3 regions of the Bacillus pretiosus genome follow, and region 1 is predicted to be linked to each of the others. Evidence: predicted binding sites of a transcription regulator. Region 1 holds the regulator's gene; each other region holds the start of a gene.
The links. Region 1 encodes Rex, which represses fermentation and respiration genes when NADH is low (regulators of the CRP and FNR family bind a similar motif). Its sites were predicted from a motif close to TTGTGAAATATTTCACAA; they were not measured.
Positions count from the first base shown of each region.

Region 1 (7,143 bases):
AGATAATTTAATTTTTCTTGCGCTACAGTTTTTTGAACAGGTGCTTGGTTTTCTTGCTGTTCTTGTTGTTCAAATGCTGCACGTTCAATCATTTCATTTTTCTTCTCCACATAGTAATCGTAATCGCCTAAATACTCTTGTGCACCTTCTGTTGACAACTCAACAACGGTCGTCGTTACACGATTAATAAAGTAGCGGTCATGTGAAACAAATAGAAGGGTGCCTGGATAATCAATTAAAGCATTCTCCAAAATTTCTTTACTATTTAAATCAAGATGGTTCGTAGGTTCATCGAGAATTAATAAATTTGATTTTTGCATCATAAGTTTTGCAAGAGCTAATCGAGCTTTTTGTCCACCACTAAGAGAAGATACTGGTTTTAGTACATCATCCCCTGTGAATAAGAAGTTACCTAATATCGTGCGAATTTCTTTTTCGGGCTGCAATGGATATTCATCCCATAACTCATTTAAAACTCGCTTAGAAGATGTTAAGTTTGCTTGTTCTTGATCATAATAACCAACAGATACATTGGATCCGAAAGAAACATCACCATTTAATAGTGGTAACTTATTCACAAGTGATTTTAATAATGTGGATTTTCCAATTCCGTTTGGACCAACTAAAGCAACGCTATCCCCGCGAGTTAAGCGCATAGTTACATGTTCAATAATCGGATCATCATCATAGCCGATAGTTGCATCCTTTACTTGTAAAACATCATTTCCACTTTGTTTTTCGATATCGAAGTAGAAGGATGCTGACTTAGAATCACCTAATGGTCTAGTCAATAATTCCATTCTATCTAATTGTTTACGACGGCTTTGAGCACGTTTTGTCGTAGATGCGCGCGCTATATTTTTTTGAACGAAATCCTCAAGCTTAGCGATTTCATCTTGTTGTTTTTCATAACGTTTCATGTCTTGCTCGTATAATGCTGATTTTAAGTCTAAATATTTACTGTAGTTACCAACAAATCGTCTGCTTTCTTTATTCGAAATTTCATATACTTGTGTAACGAGTTTATCTAAGAAATAACGGTCATGGGAAACGATTAGTATTGCGCCAGGATAGCCTTGTAAATATTGTTCAAGCCATGTTAATGTTTCGATGTCTAAATGGTTTGTAGGCTCGTCCAAAATAAGTAGGTCTGGTTTCGTTAATAATAATTTACCGAGAGCTAATCGTGTTTTTTGTCCACCGCTTAATGTAGAAATCGTCGTCTGGTGCGTTTCAACTGGGAAGCCAAGACCACTTAAAATCGAGCGAATATCTGCTTCATATTGATATCCACCTTGATCTTTATAATCTAATTGCAATTGGTCATAATCAGCTAATAATCTTTCATATGTAGCCTCGTTTGAAAAGTTTTCTTCTTTTCCCATCTCTTGCTCTAGCCTTCGAAGTTTTGTCTCCATTTGCTGCAAGTGTGTAAAGACGGTTAACATTTCATCCCAAATTGTTAAAGACGTTTCTAACCCGGTATTTTGAGCTAAATATCCGATTGAGACATCTTTTGGTTTTATAATTTCGCCACCATCATGAGATAGCTCACCAGCTATTATTTTTAATAGTGTAGATTTTCCGGCCCCATTTCGTCCGACTAATGCGATACGATCTTTCGTTTGAACTTCCAATTTTATGTTTGCAAGAATCGTTTCGGCACCGTATAATTTCGTAAGCGCGTTTACTTGTAATAAAATCAATGTTTTCACCTCAAATAATTTCTTAACTTTGCCATGTTTATATTTCTCAATCATACTAAAAATAGTGTATAGTTTAAAATAAAGAGAGAATACTTCTTCTCTTTATTATACAGGGAAATTCATGAGTGCTAAACTTCTGTATTTGATTCAAGTATATGAATAAAGGTAGGAAGAGAGGAGAGGTTATATGGAGCAGCAAAAAATTCCACAGGCCACTGCCAAACGATTGCCTCTATACTATCGATTTATCCAAAACTTATCTCTTTCTGGTAAGCAACGTGTTTCATCAGCCGAATTGAGTGAAGCGGTAAAAGTTGATTCCGCAACGATTCGAAGAGATTTTTCATATTTTGGAGCGTTAGGGAAAAAAGGTTATGGATATAACGTAAATTATTTATTATCATTTTTCCGTGAAACACTCGACCAAGATGATATAACACGTGTAGCACTTATTGGAGTAGGTAATTTAGGGACCGCTTTCTTACATTATAATTTCACGAAAAACAATAATACAAAAATTGAAATGGCGTTTGATGTTAGTGAAGAGAAAGTCGGGACAGAAATCGGGGGCATTCCTGTATATCATTTAGATGAATTAGAAGAACGTTTATCAACTGATATACAAGTGGCAATATTAACAGTACCCGCTACAGTGGCACAATCTGTAGCAGATAGATTGGCAGAAACGAACGTGCATGGTATTTTAAATTTCACACCAGCGCGCTTAAATGTGTCAGATAATATAAGAATTCACCATATTGATTTAGCGGTAGAGTTACAAACACTTGTTTACTTTTTAAAGAATTATCCACAATAAAACGCAGAGGAAGCGACCTCTGCGTTTTATTATTGTTTTTTCTTTGTGAATTTAACTAAGATAAGGCGAAGTGCCAAATTAAAATCAATTGTTGCCATAACTGCAAATAGTATTGTCCACATATTCCAGATTGTATCTGTTACGTTCGTAATGGCGAAGCGTGTAAAGATACATCCTAGAAGGAAGTACAATGCAGCCATGAACAATGGTGAGTTCCTCATACTAAAAATCCTCCGATAAAGCCTTGCATTTTTTCAGCTTCTTTAATCATTTCTTGAATTTGTTCATTGCTCATTAAAACTTGAGCAACTGCAACTAATGTATTCATTGCAACATGAGCTGCGATAGGGACGATAATACGCTTCGTTTTTACATATAAAAAGGCGAATACGAGTCCCATAGAAGTGTATACCAATAAGTGAGTGAAATCAAAATGAATTGCTGCGAATACAAGAGAACTAATGATAGCAGCAATAAAGAAGTTAAACTTCTTATAAAGTGTACCAAATAAAATTTTTCTAAATACGATTTCTTCCAAAATAGGTCCTATTATAGAGATAACGATAAGGAACCAAGGTGTCGTTTTTGCGATATCCATAAGTCTTGCTGTATTTTCTGATCCAGGTTTAATTCCTAATACACGCATTTCTATCATACCGGCAATACTTTGTGAGAAAAATGCTAGGAAGAACCCGATAAAAATCCAACCAATCGTAGCTGGAACAGTAGAGCGCATTGTATCTAAACGTCTGTCACGAATATCTGTTCTAAGTAACCAAAGTACGATACATAATGCAATAAAGAAGCTAATGATTGCCCAGTGGCCAGTTATGAGTTGAAATTTCTCTTCTCTAGTAAATCCCCTGTTATCATAAAGTCCAGTTTTCAGCAGAAGTGGTAATCCAGCAATGGATGATAACTGCATTAAAATGTATGTAACGATAACCCACCAATATTGTTTTTTCAAATGGTTTAACCATCCTTTCTAACTCTAGTGTATGAGATAAGGTAGGATAACATGTAAGTATGCTACCTACGATATAAACCTCGCTTAAATTATGTTTTTTTCGTAAATCCTTATTTGAAATTATAATAGAAGACAGGAGAAAGTTGTGTGTATAGCGAAAACAACTTAGGGTGTCCTTTCATATTGTAACATACGAGTAGGGGAAACAACGATTCATATAGTAAAGGTAGAAGAAGAGGGACTCTATATAGAAAAGTGTATAGCTTAATTTGCGAAAAAATTATGATTTTTTTACTTGCAAAAGAAATTGAGATTATTTATTATTATAAGTGTGTTAGCACTCGGGTGACTTGAGTGCTAATAAATAAAATTTACATAACAAAATGAGGAGGTTATTGTTCATGCTAAAGCCATTAGGTGATCGCGTTGTAATTGAGCTTGTTCAAGCAGAAGAAAAAACAGCAAGTGGTATTGTATTACCAGACACTGCAAAAGAAAAACCACAAGAGGGTAAAGTTATTGCAGTAGGTACTGGTCGAGTGCTTGAAAATGGTGAGCGTGTTGCTCTAGAGGTAGCTGCAGGTGATCTTATCATCTTCTCAAAATATGCAGGTACTGAAGTAAAATATGAAGGTACTGACTACTTGATTTTACGTGAAAGTGACATTTTAGCAGTTATCGGTTAATTATATAAATCTTAAAAAATTCAAGGGGGTCAATTATTATGGCAAAAGATATTAAATTTAGTGAAGAAGCACGTCGTTCGATGCTTCGCGGTGTCGACACTCTTGCAAACGCAGTAAAAGTAACGCTTGGACCAAAAGGTCGTAACGTTGTACTTGAGAAAAAATTTGGTTCACCACTTATTACAAATGATGGTGTAACAATCGCAAAAGAAATCGAATTAGAAGATGCATTCGAAAACATGGGTGCAAAATTAGTAGCAGAAGTTGCTAGCAAAACAAATGATGTAGCTGGTGACGGAACAACAACTGCAACTGTATTAGCACAAGCTATGATTCGTGAAGGTCTTAAAAACGTAACAGCTGGTGCGAACCCAATGGGTCTTCGTAAAGGTATCGAAAAAGCTGTTACTGCTGCAATTGCAGAATTAAAAGAGATTTCTAAACCAATCGAAGGCAAATCTTCTATCGCACAAGTAGCTGCTATTTCTGCAGCTGACGAAGAAGTAGGTCAATTAATCGCTGAAGCAATGGAGCGCGTTGGTAACGACGGCGTTATTACTTTAGAAGAATCTAAAGGATTTACAACAGAATTAGACGTAGTAGAAGGTATGCAATTTGATCGTGGATATGCATCTCCTTACATGATTACTGATTCTGACAAAATGGAAGCAGTTCTTGATAACCCATACATCTTAATTACTGATAAGAAGATTTCTAACATCCAAGAAATCTTACCAGTATTAGAGCAAGTGGTACAACAAGGTAAACCACTTCTTATCATCGCTGAAGATGTAGAAGGCGAAGCTTTAGCTACATTAGTAGTGAACAAACTTCGTGGTACATTCAATGTAGTAGCTGTTAAAGCTCCTGGATTTGGTGACCGTCGTAAAGCAATGCTAGAAGATATCGCAATCTTAACTGGTGGCGAAGTAATCACTGAAGAATTAGGTCGTGACTTAAAATCTGCTACAATTGAATCTTTAGGACGTGCTGGTAAAGTTGTTGTAACGAAAGAAAACACAACTGTAGTTGAAGGTATCGGAAATTCACAACAAATCGAAGCTCGCATCGGTCAAATCCGCGCGCAATTAGAAGAAACTACTTCTGAATTCGATCGTGAAAAATTACAAGAGCGTCTTGCAAAACTTGCAGGTGGCGTAGCAGTAATTAAAGTAGGTGCAGCAACTGAAACTGAGTTAAAAGAGCGCAAACTTCGCATTGAAGATGCACTTAACTCAACTCGTGCAGCAGTAGAAGAAGGTATCGTTGCAGGTGGTGGTACTTCACTTATGAACGTATACACGAAAGTAGCTTCTATCGTAGCTGAAGGCGACGAAGCAACAGGTATCAACATCGTACTTCGCGCACTAGAAGAGCCAGTTCGTCAAATCGCAATCAACGCTGGTCTAGAAGGATCTGTAGTTGTAGAGCGTCTAAAAGGCGAAAAAGTAGGCGTTGGTTTCAACGCAGCTACTGGCGAGTGGGTTAACATGCTTGAAACTGGTATCGTAGATCCAGCTAAAGTAACTCGTTCTGCACTTCAAAACGCAGCATCTGTTGCAGCTATGTTCTTAACGACTGAAGCTGTAGTTGCTGACAAGCCAGAACCAAATGCACCAGCAATGCCTGACATGGGCGGCATGGGCATGGGCGGTATGGGCGGAATGATGTAATTCCGTTTGCTCGAAAAACATCCATTTCTATATAGAAATGGATGTTTTTTTATGTTTTTTAGAAAAGGAAATTAATTTCTGTAGAATTTTGTCGCTTTCTCTCTTGACCATATCGATACTTCATTGTTAGAATCTAGGGAGATAATATAAAAAAATCCTTCATATATCCTCGATGATATGGTTTGAGAGTCTCTACCGGGTTACCGTAAACAACCTGACTATGAAGGCAGTGCGTCTTATATTTATAAAGAGCGGAAGACTATCTTTCTTTATAAAGCCAGACCCCTGCCTTTTCTTTGTTATGAGACTAGAGGCGGAGGACTGGCTTTTTTTATTATATTAGTAATGCTTTTTGCCTAATTGGTAAAAATATTTATATACGAGAACTAACGTTGGGGTGATTATTTTGAAGAAGCAGCATGATACAATTATCGTTTTAGATTTTGGGAGTCAGTACAATCAGTTAATAGCACGTCGAATTCGTGAGTTCGGTGTATACAGTGAACTTCATCCACATACAATTACTGCAGAAGAAATTAAAGCAATGAATCCAAAAGGGATTATCTTCTCTGGTGGACCAAATAGTGTATACGGTGAAGGCGCATTACATTGTGATGAAAAAATCTTTGAACTAGGATTACCGATCTTTGGTATTTGTTACGGTATGCAGCTTATGACGCAACACTTCGGTGGGAAAGTAGAACGTGCAAACCACCGTGAGTACGGAAAAGCTGTTCTTAAAGTAGAGAACGAATCAAAATTATATGCGAACCTTCCAGAAGAGCAAGTTGTATGGATGAGCCATGGTGACTTAGTAACTGGTTTACCTGAAGGATTCGTAGTAGATGCAACAAGTGAGTCTTGTCCAATTGCTGGTATGAGCAATGAAGACAAAAACTTATACGGTGTACAATTCCACCCAGAAGTACGTCATTCTGAGCACGGTAACGATTTAATTAAAAACTTCGTATTCGGCGTATGTGGTTGTTCTGAAGGATGGAACATGGAGAACTTTATCGAAGTAGAATTAGAGAAAATCCGTGAAACTGTTGGAGACAAAAAAGTACTATGCGCACTTAGCGGCGGTGTAGACTCTTCTGTTGTAGCAGTATTAATTCATAAAGCAATCGGCGATCAATTAACATGTATTTTCGTTGACCACGGCTTACTTCGCAAAGGTGAAGCAGAAGGCGTTATGAAAACATTCAGCGAAGGCTTCCACATGAACGTTATTAAAGTGGATGCACAAGAACGCTTCATGAACAAGTTAAAAGGTGTAGAAGATCCAGAACAA
Region 1 is NZ_CM129593.1:256,843-263,985, forward strand. It holds gene ACU8YW_RS01505 (ABC-F family ATP-binding cassette domain-containing protein) at 1-1,706, opposite strand, end outside; gene ACU8YW_RS01510 (redox-sensing transcriptional repressor Rex) at 1,894-2,523, shown strand; gene ACU8YW_RS01515 (YdiK family protein) at 2,553-2,744, opposite strand; gene ACU8YW_RS01520 (CPBP family intramembrane glutamic endopeptidase) at 2,741-3,490, opposite strand; gene groES (co-chaperone GroES) at 3,892-4,176, shown strand; gene groL (chaperonin GroEL) at 4,215-5,849, shown strand; purine riboswitch at 5,989-6,090, shown strand; gene guaA (glutamine-hydrolyzing GMP synthase) at 6,256-7,143, shown strand, end outside.

Region 2 (7,143 bases), 650 kb from region 1:
ACGCATATTAAAGTTGGTGGAAAAGCAGATGTGTTCGTTGCGCCGACAAATTATGATGAAATTCAAGAAGTTATCAAATATGCTAACGAATATAATATTCCAGTTACGTTTTTAGGAAATGGATCGAATGTCATTATTAAAGATGGTGGAATTCGTGGGATTACCGTAAGTTTAATTCACATTACAGATGTGACTGTAACAGGAACGACGATTGTAGCACAGTGTGGTGCAGCAATTATTGATGTATCACGTATTGCATTAGATCATAATTTAACGGGTCTTGAGTTTGCTTGTGGTATTCCAGGTTCAGTTGGCGGAGCTTTATATATGAATGCTGGCGCATACGGCGGTGAAGTATCGTTTGTATTAACAGAAGCTGTCGTAATGACAGGTGATGGAGAGTTACGTACTTTAACGAAAGAAGCATTTGAATTTGGATATCGTAAGAGTGTATTTGCAAACAACCATTACATTATTCTTGAAGCGAGATTTGAGCTTCAAGAAGGTGTGCGTGAAGAAATTAAAGAAAAAATGGATGATTTAACGTTTAAACGTGAGTCAAAACAACCTCTAGAATATCCTTCATGTGGTAGTGTATTTAAGCGTCCACCAAATAACTTTGCTGGTAAATTGATTCAAGAATCAGGACTACAAGGTAAGCGAATTGGCGGAGTGGAAGTTTCTTTAAAACACGCTGGATTTATGGTGAATGTTGATAACGGAACAGCACAAGATTACATCGATTTAATTCACTTTGTACAAAAGACTGTTGAAGAGAAATTTGGCGTGAAGTTAGAGCGAGAAGTAAGGATTATTGGAGAAGATCTATAATAATCTTTGAATTAAAAGCGTATAAAAGTATGAATTATTTTAAAATAATATTTGGGTATTGTTGACAAGTTGTTTTCAATTCAATATAATGGCTAATAATTTAACAAATAACATACGTTGAAAGAGCCCAGTAGCAGTTTGTCACTGTTAACGAGAGAGCTAGGGGTTGCTGGAACCTAGCACAAACAAACTTGCGAATTACACTCTGGAGTATCTTAGGTAATGCTAAGCGGATTGGCAATCGATATTATTGCTAAGAGTGGTATGAGTAGCTATGCTATTTATACAAACTGGGTGGTAACACGGTGAATAATCGTCCCTATGTCATAGACATAGGGACTTTTTGTTTTAAAAAATAAAGGGGATGACAAAAGATGAATATTATTGATGAATTAGAATGGCGCGGCGCCATTAATCAACAGACGGACGAAGAAGGGTTACGTAAGCTAGTAGAAGAGAAAAAGATTTCACTATACTGCGGAGTTGATCCGACAGGTGATAGTATGCATATTGGACATTTAATTCCGTTTATGATGATGAAGAGATTTCAGTTAGCTGGCCATCATCCAGTTATTTTAATTGGTGGGGCAACAGGAACGATTGGTGATCCGAGCGGACGTCAATCAGAACGTCAACTTCAAACGTTAGAAGTAGTTCAGCATAATGTGGATGCGTTAACAGCGCAAATGAAAAAGCTATTTGATTTTGGCGGAAATAGCGAAGTGAAGATGGTAAATAACTACGACTGGACACATGAAATAAACATTATTGAGTTTTTACGTGATTACGGGAAGAACTTTAGCATTAATAGCATGTTAGCGAAGGATATTGTAGCAAGTCGTTTAGATACAGGAATTTCTTTTACAGAATTTACGTACCAAATTTTGCAAGCGATGGACTTCCATCATTTATACACGAAAGAAGATGTTCAACTGCAAATTGGTGGTAGTGACCAATGGGGAAATATTACGAGTGGTTTAGATTTAATTCGTAAGTTAGAAGGGCACGAAGCGAAAGTATTCGGATTAACGATTCCGTTATTACTGAAATCAGATGGTACGAAGTTCGGTAAATCAGCAGGTGGTGCAGTTTGGCTTGATCCTGAAAAAACAACACCATTTGAATTTTACCAGTTTTGGGTGAATACAGATGACCGTGATGTAGTGAAATACTTGAAATACTTTACGTTCTTAACGAAAGAGCGCATTGATGAATTGGCAACGAAGGTAGAAACAGAGCCTCATAGACGTGAAGCGCAAAAAGTATTAGCGGAAGAAATGACGAAATTCGTTCATGGAGAAGAGGCCTTCCTGCAAGCTGTGAAAATTACAGCAGCGTTATTTAGCGGAGATATTAAATCATTAACAGCTGATGAAATTGAGCAGGGCTTTAAAGAGATGCCAACATTCCAGTCTTCAAAGGAGACGAAAAATATCGTAGAATGGCTAGTCGATTTAGGAATTGAGCCATCTAGACGACAAGCACGTGAAGATATTAATAATGGAGCTATTTCGATGAATGGCGAAAAAGTAACGGATGTGGGTACAGATGTTACTGTAGAAAATTCATTTGATGGACGATTTATTATTATTCGTAAAGGGAAGAAGAACTACAGCTTAGTGAAGTTAGGAGAATAATTTGTGTGAAAGGATGGGAGTAGGAAGAATACTTCCATCTTTTCATATACACAATTTAGACATAAAATAATCAGTAAATTTAGATAATTAAAAGGGTTATAATATTCTTCTGCCGAATAAATAAGTTAGAGAAAATTACGGACAAAAATAGCCCGAACCATGCAGGGCATGATTCGGGCTTATATTCAGATTAGTAAGCTAAGCTGAATAGACCTTTAATGTGTGATAAGTAACGAACGTTACTTGCTTCTTTCATTAATGATGCTGGTAAGCCTTTAAGTGGAGTATTGCTTGCTCCAATTGTAGCAACAGCATCTTTACGTCCTAGACTAGCAAGTGTTCCAGAGTTTACAGGTGCGAACTCTTCGAATGCTTTGCCTTCTAGTGCTGCGTATAAGTTGTATCCAATTAACTCACCCATTTGCCAAGCGATTTGTGCAGTTGGTGGGTATGGACGTCCGTCTGGAGCGAAGACAACAGCGCTGTCTCCAGCAACGAATACGTCTTTGTGAGAAGTAGATTGTAGGTATGCATCAACTGTTGCACGGCCACGGTTTACTTCAAGACCTGATTCACCGATTAATGGGTTACCTTGTACGCCGCCTGTCCAAACGAATGTGTTAGCAACAAGTTTTTGACCGTCTTTTAAGTCGATTTCATTGCCAGCAACGTTTGTTACAGGAAGACCTGTTAAGAATGTAACACCGCGTGCTTCTAGGCTAGTAGTTGCACGTTCGATTAAGTGGTCTGGTAATACTGGAAGGATTTTTGGACCTGCTTCAACAAGAAGAAGTTTAACTTCTTTTGGATTTACGCCGTGGCTTTTTGCAAGTTTAGGCATAATGTCAGCAAGCTCACCAACTAGCTCAACGCCAGTTAATCCGCCACCACCGATTACGATTGTAGCATCAGCTTCGTTTTTCGTTTTCGCGTATTCACGAATACGGTCTTCAACGTGTTTGTAGATTTTGTTTGCATCAGCAGCAGATTTTAATACCATGCTGTTTTCTTCTAGTCCTGGAATACCGAAGTAAGCAGTTTTACTTCCTAAAGCAACTACAAGTGCGTCGTAAGATAAAGTAGTGCCACCAGCTAGTTTAATTTCTTTGCTATCAACTGAGAATGACTCAACTGTTGCGATTTTAAGATCGATGTCTTTACCTTTGAAAAGCTTTGTAAGTGGCATTGCAATTGCTTGCTCAGCAACGTTACCAGCTGCAAGGCGGTGTAGTTCAGTGATGATTTGGTGTGTTGGGTATTGGTTAATCACTGTAACTTGTGCTTCTGATTTGCTGTAATATTTACGTACGTTTAAAGCGGCAAGAAGACCGCCATAACCAGCGCCTAAGATGACAATTTGTTTTGACATAGTATGATATCCCCCGTCTTTACTAATTGTTGTTATAAGTTAACTTATTTATTGTTACGTTCTGCACTAATTTGAAGATATGCGTTCACAAAGCGGAACATTTTTTGTGCTTGTGGGTCTTTTAGTAATTTTAATAGACCGAACAGGCCGATAACTTCGTTGCTTTCGTCAGCACGATCTTTCGCTTCGATAGCAGTCGCAGCCATGCCTTTCACTGTATCTTTTACAGGTTCTACAAGCTCTGTGATTGCACTAACAGTGTCGCTTTTTAATACTTCATCAGTAGCAACAGTTTGAGCGAAGTCATAAGACTTAGTTAAAATATTAACAAGCTCAGTTAATTTTGGAAGCTGTTCTACTAGTGTAGTTAATGATTCTTGTACCTCAGGTTTTAACAACTGATCAAGTACATCAAGTTGTCCTTGGCTAGCAGAAATTTGTACAGTTTCTTGTTCTGGCTTTGTTTGAGTCATAGTTTCTGGCATCTCCAATTCTCCTTTACGATAGCAATACTCTTATTTTTGATAGGTAAGATAGTAAACGTTTGCGAAACTTTATACAAAGTTTCACAAAGCACAATAAAATGCCTTTAAATTTATGCCAGCAAGTAAGCTGAAATCATAAATCCAAAACCATAATGTCCTACCTATTATTTATGAACTGTCCGATACATGGCTTGTCCGCATAATGGAAAGTTCCTTTATCGGAAAGTGTATATAATATATATCCTATATTATATACTATATACACCTATGTTAACATAAAAATGATTCCTAATTATTTGATATTAAGCGTATAATGTAGTACTGACAAGGCGTGAAAGCGCATAAATTATTTTGTTAAGGTTAGAAAGGTACGTATATATAAATAAAAAAAGGAAAAAATGGACAAATTTATGTTCATTTTTTCCTTTTTTTATTGTTCACCTTCTGTAATTAGCATCGATGTGTTACCGCTTTTTTCAAGGTGGCATTCGCCCCAAGTACAAAGGGAATCAAGAATGGATTCTAAAGACCAACCGTAGTCTGTAAGAGAATATTCTACTTTCGGTGGTACTTGATTGTATACCTTTCTTTGAATAACTCCGTCTTCTTCTAATTCGCGTAATTGCTGTGTTAACATCTTTTGTGTAATACCAGGCATGAGACGTTTTAATTCACTCGTTCTCTTTGTACCTTTCGTTAAGTGGCAAAGAATAACGACTTTCCATTTTCCGCCGATAACCTCTAAAGTCGCTTCAACGGGAATATTATATTTCTTCATATAAAAAAATCTCCTTTGATGAATATAGATTTCAATTCTCCAACAAAAGAAGCCAAATAATTTAAATGTTACTAAAAAGTACCTATAGCACTTTAAAGTACGTACTTTTTATCATGTTGAATATGTTCCATAATAGCATACGTAAGAGGGAAATGAGTAGTACGGTACTAAAAAGTGCCTATGTTACTTTTTGGTACCTATCGTACTTTAAAGTGCGTTCTTCAAAAAAAGAGTGAAGCCATTCATAATAGCATATATCAGCAGTAACATTATTTTTGTAGAAGAAAAAAGGCCTTTTTTCATACTATTATGATTGGATTTCTCGTATTAAGGAGGAGTTCAATTGAATTCATATACAGTATCTTCTTCGGTAGTACAGACGAATCGGAGAAGCATGTTTGCTTTATTAGCACTAGCAATTAGTGCGTTTGGAATTGGTACAACCGAATTTATTAGTGTCGGTTTATTACCATCTATTTCAGAGGATTTACATGTTTCTGTTACAACAGCGGGTTTAACCGTTTCTTTATATGCATTAGGAGTAGCGTTTGGTGCCCCAGTATTAACGTCATTAACAGCTAGTATGTCGCGAAAGGCGTTATTAATGTGGATTATGATTATTTTCATTATTGGTAATGGAATTGCGGCAGTGGCAACAAGTTTTACTGTGTTGCTTATCGCAAGGGTTGTATCTGCGTTTGCACACGGCGTTTTTATGTCGATAGGATCCACAATTGCGGCTGCGCTTGTACCAGAGAATAAACGTGCGAGTGCAATTGCATTTATGTTTACTGGTTTAACTGTTGCGACCATTACAGGCGTACCGATTGGAACATTTATCGGTCAACAATTTGGCTGGAGAACATCGTTTATGGTAATTGTGGCAATTGGAATCGTTGCCTTAATCGCCAATAGTATGCTAATTCCTTCTAACTTAAAAAAAGGTACGTCTGTATCATTTCGCGATCAATTCAAACTGATTACGAATGGAAGGCTATTACTTGTATTTATTATTACTGCATTAGGATACGGGGGAACATTCGTAACGTTTACGTATTTATCTCCGCTATTACAAGAAGTAACAGGATTTAAATCAAGTACCGTTACAATTATTTTGTTAGTGTACGGAATTGCAATTGCGATTGGGAATATGGTTGGCGGGAAATTATCAAATCATAATCCGATTCGAGCATTATTTTACATGTTCTTTATTCAAGCAATTGTATTATTTGTTTTAACATTTACAGCGCCATTTAAAGTCGCTGGACTCATCACAATTATTTTTATGGGACTATTTGCGTTTATGAATGTTCCAGGGCTACAAGTGTATGTCGTTATCTTGGCTGAGAGATTTGTTCCAAGTGCTGTTGATGTGGCATCAGCGATTAACATTGCAGCATTTAACGCAGGAATTGCTCTTGGTGCTTACTTGGGCGGTATTGTAACGAACTCGTTAGGGTTAATTCATACGGCCTGGGTAGGCGGCATCATGGTAGCAGGGGCTGTAATTTTAACAGCGTGGAGTATGACATTAGAAAAAAGGGATTAAGTGAAATAAGGGAGAGAAAACATAATGAAAAATTTACAAAGTACAACAACATTGCATAACGGTGTAGAAATGCCTTGGTTCGGTTTAGGTGTATTTAAAGTAGAAGATGGACCAGAACTTGTAGAAGCAGTAAAATCGGCGATTAAAGCAGGATACCGCAGTATTGATACAGCTGCGATTTATGGAAATGAAAAAGCAGTTGGAGAAGGAATTCGCGCTGGTATAAAAGAAGCCGGGATTACTCGAGAAGATTTATTTATTACTTCAAAAGTGTGGAATTCGGATCAAGGATATGAAACGACACTTGCTGCATATGAAGAGAGCTTAAAAAAATTAGAGCTAGATTATTTAGACTTATATCTTGTCCATTGGCCTGTAGAAGGGAAATACAAAGATACGTGGAGAGCGTTAGAAACACTGTATAAAGAAGAACGTGTGCGTGCAATTGGCGTAAGTAACTTCCAAATTCATCATCTGAAAGACGTATTAGCAGG
Region 2 is NZ_CM129593.1:4,860,719-4,867,861, reverse strand. It holds gene murB (UDP-N-acetylmuramate dehydrogenase) at 1-831, shown strand, start outside; T-box leader at 940-1,155, shown strand; gene tyrS (tyrosine--tRNA ligase) at 1,206-2,468, shown strand; gene ACU8YW_RS25280 (NAD(P)/FAD-dependent oxidoreductase) at 2,659-3,837, opposite strand; gene ACU8YW_RS25275 (DUF1641 domain-containing protein) at 3,882-4,322, opposite strand; gene ACU8YW_RS25270 (winged helix-turn-helix transcriptional regulator) at 4,753-5,100, opposite strand; gene ACU8YW_RS25265 (MFS transporter) at 5,495-6,649, shown strand; gene pgoN (glyoxal/methylglyoxal reductase) at 6,674-7,143, shown strand, end outside.
Region 2: the regulator Rex is predicted to act here: its motif matches at 4,382-4,399, upstream of ACU8YW_RS25275 (DUF1641 domain-containing protein).

Region 3 (7,143 bases), 810 kb from region 1:
TGCGTGTGCTTCAAGATCAAACATTCTCAGTTATGTCTTTAAACTCAAAAGTAGAAGGAAATATTAAACCTGGTGCATTCTTAAATGAACGTGGATATTTAGATGAGAAATTTGATTATACAAAGCTTGGTGTAAAAGTATATGCAACAGATTCTTACCGTCATAAGTTTGAAGGCTCACTTGATAAATACGGTTACTTCAAATTGAATGGACTTCCTGTTAATAAACGTGATTATAACTTATACGTGGAGGTTCCAGGACATTTAACAAGCCGACTAACTACAAAACTAGGTACTGAAAAAGATGGTAAACTACTTGGTCAATATTATTATGCACGACCTGACGAAAACCTTGCTGGCGATGTAAATGCTGATAAAGTAATTGATATGAAAGATGCTGAAATTATCGCTAGCAACTATGGTAAAAAAGGACTATCTGTGAAAGACGGCGACCTTAACAAAGATGGCATTGTCGACGAAAAAGATATTCGTTTCGTTGAAAAGAACTTCTTGAAAAAAGGACCAGATGCATCTAAATCACAAATACCTGTTGAAAAATCAAAAAGCGGTACACTGGCAGATATTTTAAAGAAATTAGGATTAACACCTAAAAAATAATAATAAAGAGCACTCTATATAAAGTAGAGTGCTCTTTTCTATAAACGACCCTTATCCAGCAAAAGGGGTATATTGGGGATATACAAGGGAAACCGGAAAAGGAATTTATATTAAATTATATAAAAACTCAGAGGTAGGAAGCAGTTTCCCGCCTCTGAATTATTTAGCAATTATTATAGTACTGGTGCCATTGTTTCTTTTAATACTTTTACAGAATGAGCGAATTTCGCTTTTTCTTCTTCATTTAGCTCAAGTTCTACGATTTCACGTACACCTTCGCGGTTAATAACAGCTGGAACACCTACGAAAGCATCTTTCTCACCATATTGTCCTTCAAGGTATGCAGATACAGTTAATACGCTGTTCTCGTTGCTTAAGATTGCTTTAGTTACACGAAGTAGTGACATACCGATTCCGTAGTAAGTTGCACCTTTACGCTCGATGATATGGTAAGCTGCATCGCGTACATTTTCGAAGATTTTATCTAAGTCTTCTTGTTTGTACTGCTCGTTGTTAGCTAAGATTGTTTCTAACTTTTGTACACCTACAGTAGCGTGGCTCCATACTGGAAGTTCAGTGTCACCGTGCTCACCAACGATGTAAGCATGAACGTTACGTGGATCTACATCTAAGTAGTCACCTAACATGTAACGGAAACGAGCAGAGTCTAAAGTAGTACCAGAACCGATTACGCGCTCTTTTGGTAAACCAGATTCTTTCCAAGTTACGTAAGTTAAAATATCAACTGGGTTAGTTGCGATTAAGAAGATTCCATCGAACCCGCTATCCATAATGCCGCGAACGATTTGTTTAAAGATCTTTGTATTTTTCTCAACTAAGTCTAAACGAGTTTCACCTGGCTTTTGTGGTAATCCAGCAGTGATAACAACTAGATCTGCATCTTTACAATCTGCATAGCTACCGCTCCAAACTTTTGTTGGTGATGGAGAGAATGGTACCGCATGGCTTAAGTCCATTGCTTCCCCTTCTGCTTTTGCTTCATTAACATCTACTAATACGAATTCTTCAGCTACACCTTGGTTGATCATTGAGTAAGCGTAACTACAACCTACAGCTCCTGTTCCTACTAATACTACACGATTGATACCTTTTTTCATGGTAATTTCCCCTCTCTATTGTTCACATATATTTTTTTATGATTGTTTAAGTAATTAATTAAAATACTAATTTAATGTTGTTTAACTTCTTTACATTCATATTGTAGCACGTATTATTGTGAAAAAGTTCACAAATTATGACCTATTTGTGAACTTTTTCACATAGAGTGTAAAGTTGATGGAATAGGTGTGGAATCCATCTCAATGGAGACGTTTTCTTTAGATTGTGAAAGGGATTTTCTTATGTTTTTGTCGGTAAGTGAAATTATATCAGCGATTTTTTAAATATATGGACCGTAACTCCAAATATATCAGCGATTTTTGCAATATATCGACTTACCGACAAAAACCGACAATGATAACAGCATAACAAACGCCATCCTTTCTGTATATTTCTACAAAAAGAATAGCGTCTTTTGATTATATGGATACAAATTTATCTTAGCTGGACAGCGATGTTTTTTCCATACACGTCAAATTAACATACCGTCACTTATTAACAGTCAATAAACATGTGAACCTAGCAAAGCTCTTTAATTATTGTAGCAACACAGTCGTTTTTAAATCTTCAGCACCTCCATTTTTTAATGTATCATTTAGATCACTAAGATACGTAGGTTCAATTGTTAAGGATTTTGGAGGATTATCCATTGGTGGAAGAGCTAAAACAATATGGTGTCCGTATAGTCCCGTGCTACCAACTTGCAAGCTGACTCCTTCGTAGATTTTTCCTTTATCATCAGTTACGGTATAATCAAGTGCTGGCCAGCTATCATTAGCTTCCATTTCTTTTGGATAATCAAAGGTCAAATCAATCCTCGTTGAAAGTGAAGAAAAGGTTACTTGATTTACTGTTAATGCATATAAATTATCTTTCGTTGATGTTTTTATATTAGGAGTGAATTTATGAATCTCACCTTCAACTTTTGTAAGAGGAAATGCTACGTTCCATATTCCTGTTTGTTCAAATAAATCTTTCCCATGGACGGAAACATCAATTTTATCACCAAATTCACCGTAATTAGCCAGAGTAAATTCATGCTGCTCAATAATGGTGTTTTGTCCTTTTGACTTCTGTGAAGTAGAACCAATTGCAGCTCTGACTTCTTTCCCATTAATGGTTATATAACTAAATCCAGCTTTCTCTTCATTACTTTTGGAAATAGGATTCTCTCCTTTGTATTCCACCGTGACCACTAAACGTCCACCATCGTAAACAGCTTCTTTCACATTCATCGTTAAACCACTATGACTATCTCGTCTCTCAATTGATGTGGCAAGCTCATCCTTTTCAATTTTATCAGAAGCAATATCATTAAATTGTGCATAAATGGAGCCTATAACTGGAACACCCGATAATGTCTTTGCCATGGTAGGAGAAATGAATCCAAAACCTAAGAGAGAAACACATATTCCACAAGCAATAAGACTAGAATACTTAATTGTTTTTTTTCTACGGTACTGATTTTTCTTAGCTTGAAGCATGGCTGTTTTTTCTCTTTGAATTAACCGATCTTCTGGTATAGGAATATCATTGATATGGTGATTAATTTCTTCTTTATTCATAACTATATCCCTCCTTTAAAATGGGGCGTAAGGCTTGCTTTGCTCGATGTAATTGAGATTTTACCGTTCCTTCTGGAGAATTAAGAACCTCAGCAATTTCCTTAATAGATAAATCGTGATAATACCTTAATAAAATAATGGTTTTGTAAGTAGGATCTAAGAAATTAAATGCCTCGGTTAAATCCAGCGATTGCTCTAATTTATTCATGCTCTCTTCTGTACATAAATTAGATAACATTTCATCATTCACAACAAATTGTCTAGAGGACTTTCTTACAAAATCAATGGATTTAAAAACAAGAATTTTAGTAATCCAACTTTGAAATTTCTCCGGCTTTTTTAATTTTCTCAATGAAAGATATGCTTCATAAATTGTTTCTTGGTATATATCCAGTGCATCTTGTTCATTTCTTACATAAGAATAGGCTGTTCGATATAGCTTTGGGCGAACAAAAGTAATAAGTTGTTCAAATGCTTGATCATTTCCTCTTGTTGCTTAGTTTACTAGATAGGCTATGTCCATTTTTATTTCTTCCTCCCTTTACTAATATAGTCGAATGAGAGAATAAAAAGGTTGCAAAAATAAATGCATATATATAAATCTCCTACAACTTATTGCAATAATTACTATCAAGCATTAAAGACACAAAAAACCCATAAAAAAAAGCAGACTATCCAAAGTCCGCTTTTACACAACAAAAAAGAGATAGCAGATTATGCTATCTCTTTTAGTATGACCCGTACGGGATTCGAACCCGTGTTACCGCCGTGAAAGGGCGGTGTCTTAACCACTTGACCAACGGGCCAATTCTGGCAGAGAAGAAGGGATTCGAACCCTCGCACCGCGTTCGCGATCTACTCCCTTAGCAGGGGAGCCCCTTGAGCCACTTGGGTACTTCTCTATAATATGGCTCCGCAGGTAGGACTCGAACCTACGACCGATCGGTTAACAGCCGATAGCTCTACCACTGAGCTACTGCGGAATAATTATGGTGGGCCTAAATGGACTCGAACCATCGACCTCACGCTTATCAGGCGTGCGCTCTAACCAGCTGAGCTATAGGCCCATAATTGAAAAGCGGGTGAAGAGAATCGAACTCTCGACCAGAGCTTGGAAGGCTCTTGTTTTACCACTAAACTACACCCGCATTAAATTGTAAATGGTGAGCCATGAAGGATTCGAACCTTCGACCCTCTGATTAAAAGTCAGATGCTCTACCAACTGAGCTAATGGCTCATTTTGAAAGTGGTGCCGACTAGAGGACTTGAACCCCCAACCTACTGATTACAAGTCAGTTGCTCTACCAGTTGAGCTAAGTCGGCTTGCGACTTCAAAATGGTGGCTCGGGACGGAATCGAACCGCCGACACGAGGATTTTCAGTCCTCTGCTCTACCGACTGAGCTACCGAGCCTTTATGTAAAAAAATGGCGGTCCCGACCGGGGTCGAACCGGCGATCTCCTGCGTGACAGGCAGGCATGTTAACCACTACACCACGGGACCATTTGGTTGCGGGGACAGGATTTGAACCTGCGACCTTCGGGTTATGAGCCCGACGAGCTACCGTGCTGCTCCACCCCGCGATGATAAAATATTTAATTTAGAAAAAATGGAGGAGGTAGAGGGATTCGAACCCCCGCGCGACTCTCGCCGCCTGTCGGTTTTCAAGACCGATCCCTTCAGCCGAACTTGGGTATACCTCCGAGATATAAAGCTTTAGTGGTGGACCTTGTAGGACTCGAACCTACGACCGGACGGTTATGAGCCGTCTGCTCTAACCAGCTGAGCTAAAGGTCCTTTATGGTAGCGGCGGAGGGGATCGAACCCCCGACCTCACGGGTATGAACCGTACGCTCTAGCCAGCTGAGCTACACCGCCATAAAATATATTAAAATAAGTGGAGCCTAGCGGGATCGAACCGCTGACCTCCTGCGTGCAAGGCAGGCGCTCTCCCAGCTGAGCTAAGGCCCCGTGTTTTTGGAAAATCGGGAAGACAGGATTTGAACCTGCGACCCCCTGGTCCCAAACCAGGTGCTCTACCAAGCTGAGCCACTTCCCGTTAATAAAAGCGCGCCCGAGAGGAGTCGAACCCCTAACCTCTTGATCCGTAGTCAAACGCTCTATCCAATTGAGCTACGGGCGCATATGGTGCCGAGGGCGGGGGTCGAACCCGCACGGTGGTCACCCACCGCAGGATTTTAAGTCCTGTGCGTCTGCCTGTTCCGCCACCCCGGCATGTCATATTGAAAATTGGAGCGGAAGACGGGATTCGAACCCGCGACCCCAACCTTGGCAAGGTTGTATTCTACCACTGAACTACTTCCGCAAGACATGTATGAGTTATTTTATTAAAAGTGCGGGTGAAGGGAGTCGAACCCCCACGCCAAAGGCGCTAGATCCTAAGTCTAGTGCGTCTGCCAATTCCGCCACACCCGCATATTAATTATTCAAAGAAAAAATGGGGCGACTGATGGGAATCGAACCCACGAATGCCGGAGCCACAATCCGGTGCGTTAACCACTTCGCCACAACCGCCATGATTTTCTGGTGCCGACTAGAGGACTTGAACCCCCAACCTACTGATTACAAGTCAGTTGCTCTACCAATTGAGCTAAGTCGGCTAAATGGTGGAGGATGACGGGATCGAACCGCCGACCCCCTGCTTGTAAGGCAGGTGCTCTCCCAGCTGAGCTAATCCTCCATTTGCCTGGCAACGTCCTACTCTCACAGGGACAAGGTCCCAACTACCATCGGCGCTAGAGAGCTTAACTTCCGTGTTCGGTATGGGAACGGGTGTGACCTCTCTGCCATCATTACCAGACTATATTCATTTAAGACAAGAATCATTGTAACTTATTTAACTTTTAAAGTCAACAAGTTTTTTATATTCTTTCAAAACTAGATAACATTGCTTCATATTATATGGTTAAGTCCTCGATCTATTAGTATTCGTCAGCTCCACATGTCACCATGCTTCCACCTCGAACCTATCAACCTGATCATCTTTCAGGGATCTTACTAGCTTACGCTATGGGAAATCTCATCTTGAGGGGGGCTTCATGCTTAGATGCTTTCAGCACTTATCCCTTCCGCACATAGCTACCCAGCTATGCCCTTGGCAGAACAACTGGTACACCAGCGGTGCGTCCATCCCGGTCCTCTCGTACTAAGGACAGCTCCTCTCAAATTTCCTACGCCCACGACGGATAGGGACCGAACTGTCTCACGACGTTCTGAACCCAGCTCGCGTACCGCTTTAATGGGCGAACAGCCCAACCCTTGGGACCGACTACAGCCCCAGGATGCGATGAGCCGACATCGAGGTGCCAAACCTCCCCGTCGATGTGGACTCTTGGGGGAGATAAGCCTGTTATCCCCGGGGTAGCTTTTATCCGTTGAGCGATGGCCCTTCCATGCGGAACCACCGGATCACTAAGCCCGACTTTCGTCCCTGCTCGACTTGTAGGTCTCGCAGTCAAGCTCCCTTATGCCTTTGCACTCTACGAATGATTTCCAACCATTCTGAGGGAACCTTTGGGCGCCTCCGTTACACTTTAGGAGGCGACCGCCCCAGTCAAACTGCCCACCTGACACTGTCTCCCGGGTCGATAAGACCCGTAGGTTAGAATTTCAATACAGTCAGGGCGGTATCCCACCAGCGCCTCCACCGAAGCTAGCGCTCCGGTTTCAATGGCTCCCGCCTATCCTGTACAAACTGTACCAAAATTCAATATCAGGCTACAGTAAAGCTCCACGGGGTCTTTCCGTCCTGTCGCGGGTAACCTGCATCTTCACAGGTACTATAATTTCACCGAGTCTCTGGTTGAGACAGTGCCCAAATC
Region 3 is NZ_CM129593.1:4,699,504-4,706,646, forward strand. It holds gene ACU8YW_RS24280 (S8 family serine peptidase) at 1-617, shown strand, start outside; gene ACU8YW_RS24285 (L-lactate dehydrogenase) at 791-1,735, opposite strand; gene ACU8YW_RS24290 (DUF4179 domain-containing protein) at 2,273-3,301, opposite strand; gene ACU8YW_RS24295 (sigma-70 family RNA polymerase sigma factor) at 3,294-3,761, opposite strand; tRNA gene ACU8YW_RS24300 (tRNA-Glu) at 4,036-4,107, opposite strand; tRNA gene ACU8YW_RS24305 (tRNA-Ser) at 4,113-4,203, opposite strand; tRNA gene ACU8YW_RS24310 (tRNA-Asn) at 4,210-4,284, opposite strand; tRNA gene ACU8YW_RS24315 (tRNA-Ile) at 4,292-4,368, opposite strand; tRNA gene ACU8YW_RS24320 (tRNA-Gly) at 4,379-4,449, opposite strand; tRNA gene ACU8YW_RS24325 (tRNA-Lys) at 4,463-4,538, opposite strand; tRNA gene ACU8YW_RS24330 (tRNA-Thr) at 4,549-4,624, opposite strand; tRNA gene ACU8YW_RS24335 (tRNA-Phe) at 4,639-4,714, opposite strand; tRNA gene ACU8YW_RS24340 (tRNA-Asp) at 4,729-4,804, opposite strand; tRNA gene ACU8YW_RS24345 (tRNA-Met) at 4,808-4,884, opposite strand; tRNA gene ACU8YW_RS24350 (tRNA-Ser) at 4,912-5,004, opposite strand; tRNA gene ACU8YW_RS24355 (tRNA-Ile) at 5,022-5,098, opposite strand; tRNA gene ACU8YW_RS24360 (tRNA-Met) at 5,103-5,179, opposite strand; tRNA gene ACU8YW_RS24365 (tRNA-Ala) at 5,200-5,272, opposite strand; tRNA gene ACU8YW_RS24370 (tRNA-Pro) at 5,287-5,360, opposite strand; tRNA gene ACU8YW_RS24375 (tRNA-Arg) at 5,371-5,444, opposite strand; tRNA gene ACU8YW_RS24380 (tRNA-Leu) at 5,448-5,536, opposite strand; tRNA gene ACU8YW_RS24385 (tRNA-Gly) at 5,553-5,627, opposite strand; tRNA gene ACU8YW_RS24390 (tRNA-Leu) at 5,657-5,737, opposite strand; tRNA gene ACU8YW_RS24395 (tRNA-His) at 5,761-5,836, opposite strand; tRNA gene ACU8YW_RS24400 (tRNA-Thr) at 5,847-5,922, opposite strand; tRNA gene ACU8YW_RS24405 (tRNA-Val) at 5,927-6,002, opposite strand; rRNA gene rrf (5S ribosomal RNA) at 6,007-6,122, opposite strand; rRNA gene ACU8YW_RS24415 (23S ribosomal RNA) at 6,224-7,143, opposite strand, start outside.
Region 3: the regulator Rex is predicted to act here: its motif matches at 1,852-1,869, upstream of ACU8YW_RS24285 (L-lactate dehydrogenase).